4 regions of the Pantoea sp. E2023-21 genome follow, and region 1 is predicted to be linked to each of the others. Evidence: predicted binding sites of a transcription regulator. Region 1 holds the regulator's gene; each other region holds the start of a gene.
What was found. The regulator CRP, encoded in region 1, controls carbon source genes, mostly activating them, when cyclic AMP is high. The targets are predictions, from matches to a motif close to ATGTGANNNNNNTCACAT.
Positions count from the first base shown of each region.

Region 2: the regulator CRP is predicted to act here: its motif matches at 2,364-2,381, upstream of ACRQ84_RS15825 (PTS mannitol transporter subunit IICBA).
Region 3: the regulator CRP is predicted to act here: its motif matches at 2,384-2,401, upstream of ACRQ84_RS18830 (CdaR family transcriptional regulator).
Region 4: the regulator CRP is predicted to act here: its motif matches at 2,374-2,391, upstream of adhE (bifunctional acetaldehyde-CoA/alcohol dehydrogenase).

Region 1 is NZ_CP195344.1:2,901,895-2,906,112, forward strand. Features, by position in the region: gene ACRQ84_RS13685 (hydrolase) at 1-239, shown strand, start outside; gene ACRQ84_RS13690 (YheU family protein) at 242-460, shown strand; gene ACRQ84_RS13695 (phosphoribulokinase) at 522-1,391, shown strand; gene ACRQ84_RS13700 (OsmC family protein) at 1,472-1,876, opposite strand; gene crp (cAMP-activated global transcriptional regulator CRP) at 2,181-2,813, shown strand; gene ACRQ84_RS13710 (YccS/YhfK family putative transporter) at 2,872-4,218, shown strand, end outside.
Region 2 is NZ_CP195344.1:3,359,563-3,363,780, reverse strand. Features, by position in the region: gene ACRQ84_RS15835 (gamma-glutamyltransferase family protein) at 1-1,184, shown strand, start outside; gene ACRQ84_RS15830 (DUF3053 domain-containing protein) at 1,324-2,037, shown strand; gene ACRQ84_RS15825 (PTS mannitol transporter subunit IICBA) at 2,521-4,218, shown strand, end outside.
Region 3 is NZ_CP195344.1:4,047,243-4,051,460, forward strand. Features, by position in the region: gene dgt (dGTPase) at 1-730, shown strand, start outside; gene degP (serine endoprotease DegP) at 867-2,312, shown strand; gene ACRQ84_RS18830 (CdaR family transcriptional regulator) at 2,499-3,656, shown strand; gene ACRQ84_RS18835 (alginate lyase family protein) at 3,656-4,218, shown strand, end outside.
Region 4 is NZ_CP195344.1:1,340,954-1,345,171, reverse strand. Features, by position in the region: gene adhE (bifunctional acetaldehyde-CoA/alcohol dehydrogenase) at 1-2,179, opposite strand, end outside; gene ACRQ84_RS06370 (YchE family NAAT transporter) at 2,625-3,272, shown strand; gene ACRQ84_RS06365 (ABC transporter substrate-binding protein) at 3,846-4,218, shown strand, end outside.

The DNA.
Region 1 (4,218 bases):
CCAGCGCGATGCCGCTGCTGACCGGCGTGCGTAAACCGCTGCTGATTATTCATGCGCAAGACGATCCCTTTATGACCGATGCGGTTATTCCGCAACCTGACCAGCTTTCAGCATCGATTCAGTATCAACTGACGCAGCAAGGCGGCCACGTTGGCTTTGTCGGCGGCACCTTGCTTAAACCGAAAATGTGGCTGGAACAGCGCGTACCCGATTGGCTCTCAACGTATCTGGATGTGTAATTGTGATTATTCCCTGGCAAGAACTCGAAGCGGACACGCTGGAAAACCTGATTGAAACCTTTGTGTTACGCGAAGGTACTGATTATGGCGAGCAGGAACGCAGTTTACTGCAAAAAGTTGCCGACGTGCGCCGCCAGCTGGAGCGTGGCGATGTGGTGCTGGTGTGGTCGGAACTGCATGAATCCATCAATATCATGCCAAAAGGTGAATTCCGCGGCTGATGCACCCCGCGGCAATTCGTGGTAACAATGCTCATCGCCGGACCTCACAGGGAGCTCTGTTATGTCAGCCAGGCATCCAATTATTGCCGTTACCGGTTCCAGCGGCGCCGGAACCACTACCACCAGCCTTGCCTTCCGTAAGATTTTCCAGCAGCTGAATTTGCATGCAGCGGAAGTAGAAGGTGACAGTTTCCATCGCTTCACGCGTCCGGAAATGGACATGGCGATCCGCAAGGCGCGCGATCTGGGTCGCCATATCAGTTACTTCGGCCCGGAAGCCAACGACTTCGGCTTGCTTGAGCAGACGTTCAGGCATTACGGCCAAACCGGTTTGGGCGAATCGCGTAAATATTTGCACACTTACGACGAAGCCGTGCCGTGGAATCAGGTGCCGGGCACTTTCACCCCCTGGCAACCGCTGCCGGAGAACACTGATGTGCTGTTCTATGAAGGCTTGCACGGCGGCGTGGTCACGCAGCAGCAAAATGTCGCAGAGCATGTCGATTTGCTGGTTGGCGTAGTCCCGATTGTTAATCTTGAGTGGATTCAGAAGCTGGTGCGCGACACGGGCGAGCGCGGTCATTCGCGTGAGGCGGTGATGGATTCGGTGGTGCGTTCAATGGAGGATTACATCAACTTCATCACGCCACAGTTCTCACGCACCCACATTAACTTCCAGCGTGTGCCAACCGTTGATACGTCCAACCCATTTGCGGCACGCGAAATTCCGTCGCTCGACGAAAGTTTCGTAGTGATTCATTTCCGCGGTCTGGAAGGCATCGCGTTCCCCTATCTCCTGTCGATGATTCAGGGATCGTTTATCTCCCACATCAATACGCTGGTGGTGCCGGGCGGAAAAATGGGACTGGCGATGGAGCTGATTATGCTACCGCTGGTGCAGCGACTCATTGAAGGGAAGCGGATTGAGTGAGTGTCATTGGTCGCCATGAATGGCGACCCTACGAAATGAGAGCGTTTTGTAGGGTGCGCATTAATGCGCACCTGCCAGCATTAAAGCGCGATCACTTCGTAGCTATGCGTAATTTCCACGCCTTTGCCCAGCATGATCGCCACCGAGCAATATTTTTCCGCTGACAAATCAACCGCGCGTGAAACCGCCTTGTCGCTTAACGCTTTGCCGCTGACGATGAAGTGCAGATTGATGCGGGTAAAAATACGTGGCGCTTCTTCGCGACGTTCTGAAGTGAGTTTCACTTCGCAATCGGCGACATCGCTGCGCCCTTTTTGCAGGATCGACACCACATCAATAGCGCTACAACCGCCCGCCGCCATCAGCACCATCTCCATTGGACTTGGCGCTTTATCACCGGAATTACCGTCCATTAATACCTGATGGCCGGATGAGGATTCTCCGAGAAAGGTCAAACCTTCCACCCATTTCACTCGTGCCTGCATTATTCTTTCTCCTGAAGAGGCGGTTTTGCCGCCAGAGTACGCTTTCACCTGACAAACAGCAATCCAGAGTAATCCCCCTTCTGCTGAAGCGAGACAACACAAGACAGCTCGCTAAAGCTGTGCTACAAACAGTGCTGAAAATATTTTCGTCATTACAGACGAAGGCGGGAAGAATCAAAAGCGTAGCTTAAGAGTCCACCCGGAATAATTTTTCCTTTACTGGAAACGCTCGACGATTAAACCGCCTGACAGGGAAAAATGCCCCCTGTATTTTGGGCACGATTACAACAGAGGATAATAGCGAATGGTTCTCGGCAAACCGCAAACAGACCCTACACTCGAATGGTTCCTGTCCCATTGCCATATTCACAAATATCCATCCAAAAGCACGCTCATCCATCAGGGTGAGAAAGCGGAAACGCTGTACTACATCGTGAAAGGTTCCGTAGCGGTACTGATTAAAGATGAAGAAGGCAAAGAGATGATTCTCTCCTATCTCAATCAGGGAGATTTTATCGGCGAACTCGGTCTTTTCGAAGAAGGCCAGGAACGCAGTGCTTGGGTGCGTGCGAAGTCTGCCTGCGAAGTGGCTGAAATTTCATACAAAAAATTCCGTCAGCTGATTCAGGTAAACCCGGATATTTTAATGCGACTTTCGTCGCAAATGGCGCGTCGTCTGCAAGTGACATCTGAGAAAGTGGGCAACCTTGCCTTCCTCGATGTGACCGGACGTATCGCGCAAACGCTGCTAAATCTGGCCAAACAGCCAGATGCGATGACTCACCCGGACGGGATGCAAATCAAAATCACCCGTCAGGAGATTGGTCAGATCGTGGGCTGCTCACGCGAAACCGTGGGTCGTATCCTGAAAATGCTGGAAGATCAGAATCTGATCTCCGCACACGGTAAAACCATCGTCGTTTACGGCACCCGCTAATTTCTTCTCACCCACGGCGTGATGGCAACATCGCGCCGTTTCTATTTGCGATGAGCTGATGTGGCGCCGAATCATCTATCATCCTGAAGTTAACTATGCGCTGCGGCAAACGCTGGTGCTGTGCCTGCCTGTGGCTCTCGGCTGGCTGTTTGGCGATCTGCAAAAAGGTCTGCTGTTCTCGTTAGTGCCTGCCTGTTGCAATATGGCGGGGCTGGATACGCCGCACAAACGCTTCTTCAAACGCCTGATTGTAGGGGGTTCGCTGTTTGCCACCGGCAGTTTCCTGATGCAAATCCTCACCGCGTACCAAATTCCGCTGCCGCTGATTTTGCTGGCGCTGCCGCTGCTGATTGGCGTGACCGGTGAAATCGGCCCACTGCATGCGCGCCTGCTCCCCGCGACGTTAATCGCCGCCATCTTTACGCTCAGTTTAGTGGGACGCATGCCGATGTGGGTGCCGCCGCTGCTCTACATAGGCGGCACGCTGTGGTACGGCTTGTTCAACTGGTTCTGGTTCTGGCTGTGGAAAGAGCAGCCGATGCGCGAATCGCTTAGCCTGCTGTTCCGTGAGCTGGCCGATTATTGCGATGCCAAATACACCTTACTGACGCAGTTGACCGATCCGGAAAAAGCGCTGCCCCCCCTGCTGGCACGCCAGCAAAAGGCGGTCGATCTCATCACGACCTGCTACCAGCAAATGCACATGTTGTCGGCCAGCCGTGATAACAGCCACAAACGTCTGACACGCGCTTTTCAGGTGGCGCTGGATTTACAGGAACACATCTCGGTGAGTTTGCATCAGCCCGAAGAGGTGCAAAAGCTCGTGGAGGAGAGCCACGCCGAAGCGGTGATTCGCTGGAACGCCAAAATCATCTCAGCCCGGCTGCGCGTGCTGGCCGATGCGATCCTCTACCATCAATTACCCGATCGTTTTCACATGGAGAAACAGCTCGGCGCGCTGGAGAAAATTGCGCGCCAGCATCCGGATAATCCGGTCGGCAACTTCTGCCTGTATCACTTCAGTCGCATCGCCCGCGTGTTGCGCACGCAGAAGCCACTCTACACACGTGACCTGATGGCCGATCGCCAGCGCCGTTTGCCGCTGTTGCCGGCGTTGCGCAGTTATCTGTCGTTCAAATCTTCCGCGTTACGCACCGCCGCTCGTTTCGCCGTGATGCTGATGTTTGGCAGCGCGTTGGCGCTGTTCTTCAACATTCCCAAACCTTACTGGATTCTGATGACCATCATGTTCGTCAGCCAGAACGGCTACAGCGCGACACGCGTGCGTATTCAGCACCGTGCGCTGGGCACCTTTGCGGGTTTGCTGATCGCTGCCGCCTCGCTACAGCTGGCGGTGCCGGAATCGATCACGCTGCTGTTTATGCTGGGGATCACGCTGGCAAGT
Region 2 (4,218 bases), 460 kb from region 1:
CGATTGACTTTGCGCGTGAGGGTTTCCCGGTTTCACCGCTAATTGGTCACCTGTGGCAGCGCGGCTACAACAAGCTGAAAGATCAACCCGGCTTCGCCGAGTGCTTCGCGCCCAATGGCCGACCGCCGCGTGCCGGCGAACTATTCTGCAATCCGGCGCAAGCCGAAACGCTGCAAAAAATCGCCGAGACGCGCGGAGAAGCCTTCTATCGTGGCGATCTTGCTGAAAAGATGGTGGCGTTTGCTGCGCAGCATGGCGCAGCGCTGAGCATGGCGGACCTCAACAACCATCGCGCTGACTGGGTTGATTTGCTGTCGCGACCGTTTGCGGGTGGATCGGTGCAGGAACTGCCGCCTAACGGTCAGGGTATCGCCACCTTGATTGCGCTGGGCATTCTCGAACAGTGGGAAATTGGCCGCTATACGCCGGATTCAGTGCCGTGGCTGCATTTGTCGATTGAAGCGATGAAGCTGGCGCTGGCCGATCTGGATCGCTACGTCAGCGATTACGATCACCTTGAGTTCCCAGCCGAATTGCTGCTGAGCGATGGCTATCTTAAACAGCGTGCGCAGCTGATCGATCCTGATAAAGCCGGTGATTTTACCTATGGTGCACCGCAGCAGAGCGGCACGGTTTATGTCTCCACCGCTGATGCCAGCGGCATGATGGTGTCCTTTATACAGTCCAACTTTATGGGCTTCGGGTCTGGCGTGGTGGTGCCGGGCACCGGCATCAGCCTGCAAAATCGTGGCTGCGGTTTTTCACTCGATCCGCAACATCCCAATGTGGTGGCGGGCAGTAAGCGTCCGTTCCATACCATCATCCCAGCATTTTCCCTTGATGGTGCCGGCCAGCCGCTGATGTCATTTGGCGTGATGGGCGGCACGATGCAGGCGCAAGGTCATTTGCAGATGGCGCTGCGCATCATGCAGCATAAGCAAAACCCGCAGGCGGCCATTGATGCACCGCGTTGGCGCGTTGAGCAGGGACGTTCAGTGGTGGTTGAGCCGGGCATCGACCGCAACGTGTTGGCGAAGCTGCGTGAAATGGGGCATCAGATAGCACTCGAAGATCCGCTGCTGGGCTATAACTTCGGGGGTGCGCAGGCGATAGTCCGCGATCCGCAAGGCTTCTATATTGCCGCCACCGAAAGCCGCAAAGATGGCCAGGCGCTGGTGTTTTAATTTGCCCGGTGCGCCCGTTGTACACACCAGACCATTGCACTATTCTTTAGGACCATTTTCGCAAAAATTTTTATCCCGAATAATTTAAGCAGTAGCCTGGATTATGAAGGGAGAGAGCCATTATCACAGGAGTTGAATTATGGCGTCAGGATTATCCCGCATCTGGATGCGTACCGGCATGCTGATGGTCAGTGCATTGGTCGTGCTGCAACTTACGGCCTGTGGCGACAAAGAAGGCGATCAGCGTAAAGCTTTCACTGATTTCCTTCAGAACACCGTGATGCGCAGCGGCGAACATCTGCCAAGCCTCAGTGAAAACCAAAAACAGACCTTCGGTAATTACGCCAGCGATTACGCCATCCTTTATGGTTTCTCGCAGCAGACCAATCAGGCAATCGATCAAGGCATGCGTCCGGTAGTCGATGAGTTGGCGGCGATTCGCGTTCCACAAGACTACCTGACGCGTCGCGATAGCCTGCGCCAGGCCAGCGGCAATCTGAGTGTGCTGACGCAGCAGATCCAGAGCGCCAAAATGCAGGCGGATAGCAGCAAAGCCACGCTGAAGCAGCCGGATGATTTGAAGAAAGTCTACGATGCCGCGTTTACCAAAGTGGTAACACAGCCCGCCAGCACGCTGATTCCGCTGTTGCCACAGCTGCAAGCGCTGAGCCAGGCCGCAGTGCAAACCGGCGACTATCTGCAATCGCAAGGCACTCGCGTCACCTTCAATGACGGCGGCGTGCAGTTCCCCACTCAGGATCAGGCAACGCAGTACAACACGTTGATGAGCAATCTCTCCAGTAACGCGCAGGCGCTGACGCAGGCGCAAAACGCGGTGCAAGGCGGTTTGTAATACAGTTAAGCCAATTGCTAGTGGTCGCCATGAAGGGCGACCCTACATAAGCGCCCTTTTAGCTTCCTCTTCTGTTCGTCTCTTTTCGGAATTACGTCACTTCCTTACAGCTCATTTTCCTGATGCGGCATATTGTGATCTGGCGCATTTTCGACCAAAAATAGTTTGTGACATTGATCACACTTACACAACAAAGCACCCGATTAAAAAGGTGACTTAAGTCACATTCATCACCCTGTTTTGCATGATTTTTCGTCACCGTTGCTTTCTTACAGCCACTTTTTGTGATCAAAGTCACCTTATTGCACCCCAAACACCCCACCTTGGCGTGATCTACATCACACTTAGTCGCTGCTCTACGCAGCGTAATAAACTAGTGCTAGAGTCCGCGTGCATACAGTAATGCCACGGCCCGCGCCGTAACGTTCAAACAAAAACAAACGCGCTCTCTTATTGCAGCGCGTCTCAATAAGGGGTGGGTTTATGTCCTCATCAGTAAAGGTCAAGGTTCAGAGCTTTGGTCGCTTTCTGAGTAATATGGTGATGCCTAACATCGGTGCGTTTATCGCATGGGGTATCATCACTGCGCTGTTCATCCCAACCGGATGGATTCCAAACGAAACGCTGGCGAAGCTCGTCGGCCCAATGATCACTTACCTGCTGCCGCTGCTGATTGGTTTCACCGGTGGACGTCTGGTCGGCGGCGATCGTGGTGGCGTGGTCGGTGCGATCACTACCATGGGCGTGATCGTCGGCGCCGATATGCCGATGTTCCTCGGTTCGATGATTGCTGGTCCGCTGGGCGGCTGGGCGATTAAATCCTTCGACCGCGTGGTTGATGGCAAGATCAAAAGCGGCTTCGAGATGCTGGTTAACAACTTCTCGGCCGGTATCATCGGTATGCTGTTGGCGCTGCTGGCGTTCGTAGCCATCGGTCCACTGGTTGAAGGTCTGTCGCACATTCTCGCTGCGGGCGTGAATCTGATGGTGCAGAACAACCTGCTCCCTCTGACCTCAATCTTTGTTGAACCGGCGAAAATCCTGTTCCTCAATAACGCTATCAACCACGGTATCTTCTCTCCGCTGGGTATCCAGCAGGCGAGCGAGGCGGGCAAATCAATCTTCTTCCTGATTGAAGCCAACCCAGGTCCGGGCATGGGCGTGCTGGTTGCCTACATGGTATTTGGTCGCGGTAGCGCCAAACAGTCCGCAGGCGGTGCAGCGATCATCCACTTCCTCGGTGGTATCCACGAAATTTACTTCCCATACGTGCTAATGGCGCCGCGTCTGTTGCTGGCGGTTATCCTCGGCGGTATGACGGGCGTGTTCACCCTGACGCTGCTGAACGGCGGCCTGGTTTCTCCGGCTTCTCCAGGTTCGATCCTGGCGGTGTTGGCGATGACGCCAAAAGGGGCTTACTTCGCGAACATCGCGGCCATCATTGCTGCGTTTGCGGTCTCCTTCGTCGTCTCAGCGGTGCTGTTGAAAACCAGCAAAGTGAAAGAAGATGACGATATCGAAGCCGCGACTCAGCGCATGCAAGATATGAAAGCGCAGTCAAAAGGTCAGGCAGTTGCCGGTTCCCCGGTGGCTGGCGATGCGATGAGCGTTGACCTGAACCACGTACGCAAAATCATCGTAGCCTGTGATGCCGGTATGGGGTCAAGTGCGATGGGTGCAGGCGTACTGCGCAAGAAAGTGCAGGACGCAGGTCTGAGCAATATCTCTGTCACTAACACGGCGATCAACTCGCTGCCGGGCGACGTAGACCTGGTGATTACGCACCGCGATCTGACTGAACGTGCGATGCGCCAGGCACCGCATGCGCAGCACATTTCTCTGAATAACTTCCTTGATAGCGCGCTGTACAGCAACCTGACTGAACGTCTGGTTACCGCCAATCGCAGCGAAGCGCATCGTGAAACGGTAAAGACTACGCTGGCGGACAGCTATGACGAAGGCAACGCGCACCTGTTCAAACTGGGCGCAGACAACGTGTTCCTTGGCCTGAGCGCGACGCATAAAGAGCAAGCGATTCGCTTTGCCGGTGAGCAGTTGGTGAAAGGCGGCTATGTTCAGCCGGAATATGTGGAAGCGATGCTGGAACGCGAGAAGCTGACGCCAACTTACCTCGGCGAATCAATCGCTGTTCCGCACGGCACCGTGGAAGCAAAAGATCGC
Region 3 (4,218 bases), 1.1 Mb from region 1:
GATAATGGAAGCCGCCGACGACATCTCTTATTGCATTGCCGATTTGGATGACGCCGTAGAAAAAGACATCTTCGATGTTGAAACGCTGTATAAACATTTGCTCGGCGTCTGGGGCACAGTAAAAAGCGGTGATGTATTCAGCCGGACTATCGGCGATGCGTGGAAAGAGGCTAATCAGAAAAAACGCCGCAGTATCAGCGATCAATTTTTTATGTCGTTACGGGTAAATGTACAAAACGTATTGGTCAGCCATGCGGTTAAGCGGTTCATCGATAACTTACCGGCTATTTTCCAGGGCGATTTTAATCACGCTTTACTGGAGGATGATGGCGAAGAAGGGCGCTTACTGACATTATTTAAAACCGTCGCGCGTCAGCAAGTGTTTAATCATCCAGAAGTCGAGCAGCTGGAATTGCAGGGTTACCGTGTAATTAAAGGTTTGCTGGAAATATACCAGTCATTGCTTTTATTAAACTATGAACAGTTTACTACCTTGATGAACGAGGATTTTCTGGCAAAGCATCCGATTGAAACACGTCTGTTTCATAAGCTTTCCGGAAAACACCGTAAAGCTTATCAACAACACATGCGTTCATTAATCGTTGAGCATAAATATCAGCGCCTGTTGTGGGAACGTTATTATCGTGCGCGTCTGATTCAGGACTACATTAGTGGGATGACAGACAATTATGCCTGGGATGAATATCGTCGTTTAATGGCGGTTGAATAAGCGCAGAATTGTAAAGACGAAGAACAATTTTTTACCTTTGCCTAAAACTTTATTAGGAACTTCGCGCTAAAAACTTAATCTCACCATCACGACCACAGCAATGGTCTGGCCGTCATTCTTAGAGAGACACAGATAAATGAAAAAAAACACAATTATGCTGGCGTTGGCGCTGAGTTTCGGCGCAACGGCATTGAGCCCTGTGAGCGTTTTCGCCGCGGAGAGCGCTTCTTCTTCAAGCCAACAGTTGCCAAGCCTGGCACCCATGTTGGAAAAAGTCATGCCTTCCGTGGTGAGTATCAGTGTTGAAGGCAGCACCACGGTTAAAACGCCGCGTATGCCACAGCAGTTCCAGCAATTCTTTGGTGATAATTCTCCGTTCTGCCAGGACGGTTCACCGTTCCAGAGTTCGCCAATGTGCCAAAACGGTGGCGGTGATGGCGGCGGCGCGGATGGCGGTGCTAACGCGCAGAAACAGCAGTTCCGTGCGCTCGGCTCCGGTGTGGTGATCAACGCGGATAAAGGTTATGTGGTGACCAACAACCACGTGGTGGACAACGCCACTAAAATTCAGGTGCAGCTCAGCGATGGCCGTCGCTACGACGCCAAAGTGATTGGTAAAGATCCGCAGTCTGATATCGCGCTGATTCAGCTGCAGGACGCGAAAAACCTCACGGCGATTAAGATTGCCGACTCTGACGACCTGCGTGTGGGTGATTATACCGTGGCGATCGGTAACCCATACGGCCTCGGTGAAACGGTGACCTCAGGGATTGTTTCGGCGCTGGGCCGCAGCGGCCTGAACGTTGAAAATTATGAAAACTTTATCCAAACCGATGCAGCAATTAACCGCGGTAACTCCGGGGGTGCGCTGGTTAACCTTAACGGTGAACTGATCGGGATTAACACCGCGATTCTGGCGCCGGACGGCGGCAACATCGGTATCGGCTTTGCTATCCCCAGCTCGATGGTGAAAAACCTCACCGCGCAGATGGTGGAATACGGCCAGGTGAAACGTGGCGAACTGGGCATTATGGGTACCGAGCTGAATTCCGAGCTGGCGAAAGCGATGAAAGTCGATGCGCAGCGCGGCGCCTTTGTCAGCCAGGTGCTGCCGAACTCCGCAGCGGCAAAAGCTGGAGTGAAAGCGGGTGACGTGGTGGTGTCAATGAACGGTAAAGCGCTGACCAGCTTCGCGGCACTGCGTGCAGAAGTGGGCTCGCTGCCGGTCGGCACCAAGCTGCAGCTCGGTCTGCTGCGCGAGGGTAAACCGGTGAATATCACGGTTGAATTGCAACAGAGCTCGCAGGATAAAGTGCAGTCGGCCACCATTTACACCGGTATTGAAGGTGCCGATCTCAGTAATATCGATTCTAACGGCCAGAAAGGCGTGCGTGTCGATAATGTGAAAGCAGGCAGCGCTGCGGCGCGTATCGGCCTGAAGAAAGGTGACGTGATTCTGGGCGTAAACCAGCAAGCCGTGGCGAATCTCGGCGAGCTGCGTAAGGTACTCGACACGAAACCTTCTGTATTGGCACTGAACGTACAGCGCGGTGATAGCAGTCTGTATCTGCTGATGCAGTAAGTTTCCAGGTTATTGATAATAGGCGAGCTTTGGCTCGCCTTTTTTATGTCTGTGCAAATGTCCGGTACTGAATGTGACGCTTACCGCAAATCCCGCATAATCCCCTTGGCTATGTGCAGTTGCACAATGTCAGCGCCTTAAAAGGATGCGTATTCTGTCGGTTCGTCCTTTTCTCCGGAGTGATTGATGGCCACTTATCATCTCGATGCGCGACTGGCTCAGGATATTGTTGCCCGCACGATGCAAATTATTGATAGCAATGTCAACGTGATGGATGCGCGCGGCCGCATCATTGGCAGTGGCGATCGTGAGCGGATTGGCGAATTGCACGAAGGGGCGCTGCTGGTACTGTCTCAAGGCCGCGTAGTGGATATTGATGAAGCGGTGGCAAAACATCTGCACGGCGTGCGTCCTGGCATCAATTTGCCGCTACGTATTGATGGCGACATCGTCGGCGTTATCGGTTTGACCGGTCAACCGGCGACGCTGCGTCATTACGGCGAGCTGGTGTGTATGACCGCCGAAATGATGCTGGAACAGGCGCGTTTGCTGCATATGCTGGCGCAGGACAGCCGTTTGCGTGAAGAGCTGGTGCTGAATCTGGTGCGCAGCGAAACCTTATCGCCAGCGCTGAGCGAATGGGCGCAGCGGCTCGGTATCGATCTTAATCAGCCACGTGTGGTTGCGGTGGTGGAAGTTGACAGCGGTCAGCTCGGCGTTGATAGCGCGATGTCCGAACTCCAGCAGTTACAAACGCTGCTGACCACGCCAGAACGTGACAACCTGATTGCGATTGTTTCACTCACTGAAATGGTGGTGCTAAAACCGGCACTGAATGCGCATGGGCGCTACGATCAGGACGATCATCGTCGTCGGGTTGATCAACTGCTGCAACGTATGAAGGAGAGCGGGCAAGTGCGGATGCGCATTGCGCTCGGCAACTACTTTACCGGCCCCGGCAGCATCGCACGTTCGTACCGCACCGCGCGCACCACTATGATGGTGGGCAAGCAGCGCATGCCCGAACAGCGCAGCTATTTTTATCAGGATCTGGTGCTGCCGGTACTGCTCGACAGTTTACGCGGCGGCTGGCAGGCCAACGAACTGGCGCGCCCATTGGTGAAACTAAAAAGCATGGATAACAATGGTTTGCTGCGACGCACGCTGGTGGCATGGTTCAGCCATAACGTGCAACCCAGCGCGACAGCACGCGCGCTGTTTATTCACCGTAATACGCTGGAGTATCGACTCAATCGTATTTCCGAGCTTACCGGACTCGATCTGGGCAACTTTGACGATCGTTTGCTGCTGTATGTGGCGCTACAACTGGATGAGCAGAGTTAATGAAGACACTGTGGATGGCGCTAGTGTGGCTGTACAGCGCAATAAGTATGGCCAACGAACCGGCCTTTCTGTCTTTAAGCGATCTTCAGCGGGTTAAGCAGCAGCTGACGCAGCATCGAGCTGCGCCACCGACGGTCGCAGCCTGGCATCAGCTGCAACAGCAGGCAGACAACGCGCTGAAGCATCTTAATCCCAGCGTCATAGATAAAGGCATGCTGCCGCCGAGCGGTTCGAAGCAGGATTATTTGAGCCTAAGCGCCTATTGGTGGCCGGATGCCAGCAAAGCCAACGGCCTGCCGTGGCAGCGTCGCGACGGCGAAGTGAATCCCGCCAGTAAAAACGGTCAGAGTGATGGCGTGCGGCTGGCGCGTTTTACTGCCGATTTCCAGGCACTAACGTTGGCCTGGTATTTCTCTGGCGATCAACGCTATGCCGATAAAGCGCTGGCGATGATGCGTCACTGGTTTATCCATCCCGCCAGCCGTATGCATCCCAACCTCAATTTTGCGCAAGGCATTCCGGGAAGATCCGCTGGACGCCATGATGGCGTGCTGGATGGGCG
Region 4 (4,218 bases), 1.6 Mb from region 1:
GCGCCATTGAGTGACAGACACCCAGGAAGGCGTTAGCGAACGCAATACCCGCGATAGTCGCTGCATTGTGAACACGCTCACGCGCCACCGGATTTTTTGCTCCATCGCGGTAGCTGGCTGGCAAATTTTCTTTCAGCAGTTTGAGAGCTTGCAGCGCTTGACCGTCAGAATACTCATTCGCTAATACTGAAACATAAGCTTCAAGTGAGTGTGTAACCGCATCCAGACCGCCGAAGGCACAAAGTGAACGTGGCATATCCATCACCAGATTGGCGTCAACAATTGCCATGTCCGGAGTCAATGCATAATCCGCTAATGGGTATTTCTGGCCGGTGGCATCGTCAGTCACCACGGCAAACGGTGTGACTTCAGAACCGGTACCGGAAGTGGTGGTGATGGCAATCATACGTGCCTTGACGCCCATTTTCGGGAATTTATAGATGCGTTTACGGATGTCCATAAAGCGCAGTGCCAGCTCTTCAAAATGCGTTTCTGGGTGTTCGTACATCACCCACATGATTTTTGCTGCATCCATCGGTGAACCACCGCCGAGTGCAATAATCACATCAGGTTTAAAGCTGTTCATCTGCTCTGCACCTTTACGTACGATGCTTAGCGTTGGGTCAGCTTCGACTTCAAAGAACACTTCAGTTTCGATACCGTGTGATTTCAGTACGCGGGTAACCTGATCGGCATAACCGTTGTTGAACAAGAAGCGGTCAGTAACGATAAAGGCGCGTTTTGCACCGTCAGTTGCTACTTCTTCCAGGGCAATTGGCAGTGAGCCGCGACGGAAGTAAATAGACTTGGGAAGTTTATGCCACAACATATTCTCAGCTCGCTTGGCCACGGTTTTCTTGTTGATGAGATGTTTAGGTCCCACGTTTTCAGAAATGGAGTTACCGCCCCATGAACCACAGCCCAGCGTCAGTGACGGAGCCAGCTTGAAGTTGTACAGGTCACCGATGCCGCCTTGTGAAGCCGGTGTATTAATCAGAATACGCGCGGTCTTCATTTTGTCGCCGAAATAGTGCACACGCTCTATCTGATTATCTTGATCGGTATAGAGACACGAGGTGTGACCGATACCGCCCATGGTCACCAGTTTCTCTGCTTTATCAACCGCGTCGTGATAATCCTTAGCGCGATACATTGCTAAGGTCGGTGACAATTTTTCATGCGCAAACGGCTCAGATTCATCAACCAATTTCACTTCGCCAATGAGTATCTTGGTATTTGCTGGCACGCTAATTCCGGCTAATTCCGCAATTTTTGTCGCGGGTTGGCCAACAATCGCCGCATTCAAAGCACCATTTTTCAGGATGATATTCTGAATGGCTTTCAGCTCATCGCCTTGCAGCATGTAGCCGCCATGGCTGGCGAAACGTTCGCGGACTGCGTCATAAGCAGAATCAACCACAATCACCGATTGCTCAGAAGCACAAATCACACCGTTATCGAAGGTTTTCGACATCAGGATCGAGGCTACGGCACGCTTGATATCCGCTGTTTCATCGATGACGACAGGTGTATTACCCGCACCCACGCCAATCGCTGGTTTACCAGAACTGTAAGCGGCTTTCACCATGCCCGGACCGCCGGTTGCAAGGATCAGGTTGATATCAGGGTGATGCATTAACTGATTAGATAGCTCGACTGATGGGGTGTCGATCCAGCCGATGATATCTTTTGGTGCACCTGCCGCAATGGCTGCCTGCAGCACAATGTCCGCAGCTTTGTTAGTCGCATCTTTTGCACGAGGATGCGGAGAGAAGATGATGCCATTGCGAGTTTTCAGGCTAATCAGCGCCTTGAAAATAGCCGTTGAGGTTGGGTTTGTTGTGGGTACGATACCGCAGATCAAGCCAATCGGTTCAGCAATGGTAATGGTGCCGAAGGTATCGTCAGTGGCGAGAATACCGCAGGTTTTCTCATCTTTGTAAGCGTTGTAGATATATTCAGACGCAAAGTGATTCTTGATCACTTTATCTTCAACAATACCCATACCTGATTCGGCAACGGCCAATTTGGCCAGAGGGATTCGTGCATCTGCAGCGGCGAGGGCGGCAGCGCGGAAGATGGCATCAACTTGTTCCTGACTAAAATTAGCGTACTCACGCTGTGCCTTTTTTACACGCTCAACCAGTGCATTAAGTTCGGCAACATTAGTAACGGCCATAGTGCTCTCCTGAAGGAAGTTAAACTCTTTTAGTAAACAAGCCTGAGTCCAGAAGTATAGTCACGTATGCTTATATATTGGTCAGGTTGGCAACTGATTTGCCTTTGCTTACTAAAAGGGTTTCCTGGTGAAGATGCTTAAATGTCAGGGAGTGTTTTCGATGCGGTAAGATTACCCCTGATGGGGTAGGTGAATTTTGATATAGATCAAATCATGACTAAGCTGACACCTTTCAGCACTAACTTTTGCAAGTAAAGTTAGCGGAATGTGCCACATATTCTGATCTCAATGGCTGCATCGTAATAACCAAAGATTAACAGCAGCCGAATGTACTGACTTGGAGCCAAACAAGTAGCATAAATTTCTCCCTATGCCTCTGGTTTTTCGCCCGTCATATGAACTACATTAGGCGCGCTTTTTTACTCAGACCTTACCGGAGCCCACTTTGAACCCCGTGCTACTCGATCTTTCCGGCTACATTAAGTTTTTTGTCGGTTTGTTTGCCCTGGTGAATCCGGTAGGCATCATCCCGGTCTTTATCAGCATGACCAGCTATCAGGCGGTGGTGGAGCGCAATAAAACCAATCTCACCGCCAACCTGGCCGTTGCCATTATCCTATGGACCTCATTGTTCCTTGGTGATGGCATCCTGCATCTGTTTGGCATCTCAATTGATTCGTTCCGTATTGCCGGTGGCATTCTGGTGGTCACTATTGCGATGTCGATGATCAGCGGAAAACTCGGTGAAGATAAGCAGAATAAGCAGGAGAAGTCGGAGAGCGCGATTCGTGAAAGCATCGGCGTAGTGCCGTTAGCCTTGCCGTTGATGGCCGGTCCGGGCGCAATCAGTTCGACCATTGTCTGGAGCACGCGTTACCACAGTTGGCAGAATCTGATTGGTTTTAGTCTCGCGATTGCCATTTTTGCCTTTTGTTGTTGGCTGCTGTTTCGTGCTGCACCTTTAATGGTGCGGGTGCTTGGCCAAACCGGGATTAACGTCATTACCCGTATCATGGGCTTATTACTGATGGCATTGGGAATTGAATTTATTGTCACCGGCATGAAATCTATTTTCCCAGGCTTACTGAATTAAAAGAGAGTTATTTTTTATCCGAGATAAATTTTCGATCCAAAATGGTGCATCAATCCGTTTAATTGCACCATTTTGGTTAGTTTATTCATGCGCCTTAACTCCACACGTCCTATATCACTTTTACTACTGGCTCAAGCTTAATCCCGCCAGGTCTCACATCAAACTGTGATAATTATCACAGATAATAACTCTGCCGATGGCCATTGAACTAGCATTAGCGAAAAGTTTGTCACTTGATTGATAATTAATTCTGTGGCAAATGCTTATTTTCATGGTCGAATTCGTAAATATTATATCTACAGAACAATAACGAATAAAACATAGGCAATTATCGCGGAAAATTTATTTTAATCATGGGTTTATGCGATAATTCAGTTAAATAATTAACACTTTTCCTACCCGACCGAACGTGATAAAAGAGAATCTGCTAACATTTTTGGTGTTTAGCTTTGGCGTGCGGGCATCGGTTCTGATAATTTTCGGCACATCACAAATTTTTTATCTGATAGCGACAAATGTGTACGCTTCTTGCTTACAGGCTATCAGGCTTATGATTAAGGTTGATATTTGTTGATGAAATGCATGGTAGCAAAAACGTTCACGCGCTCAGTGCTTGCCTTATGCCTGATGGCAATTATTTCTCAAAGTCAGGCAGCACAAGTGCCTGCCGGAACGCAATTATCCGATTCTCAGCGTATTGTCATTAATAACGGTAGCGAAGTGGCGACGCTGGACCCGCAGAAAGCAGAAGGCGTGCCTGAATCAAATGTCATGCGTAATCTGCTGGAAGGATTGGTTGAAACCGATAATAACGGTCAACTGGTACCCGGCGTTGCCAAACAGTGGCAAAGTGAAGAAGGGCGCATCTGGACGTTTACGCTACGTGACGATGCGCGTTGGAGTAACGGCAAGCCAGTTACCGCACAGGATTTCGTCTACAGTTGGC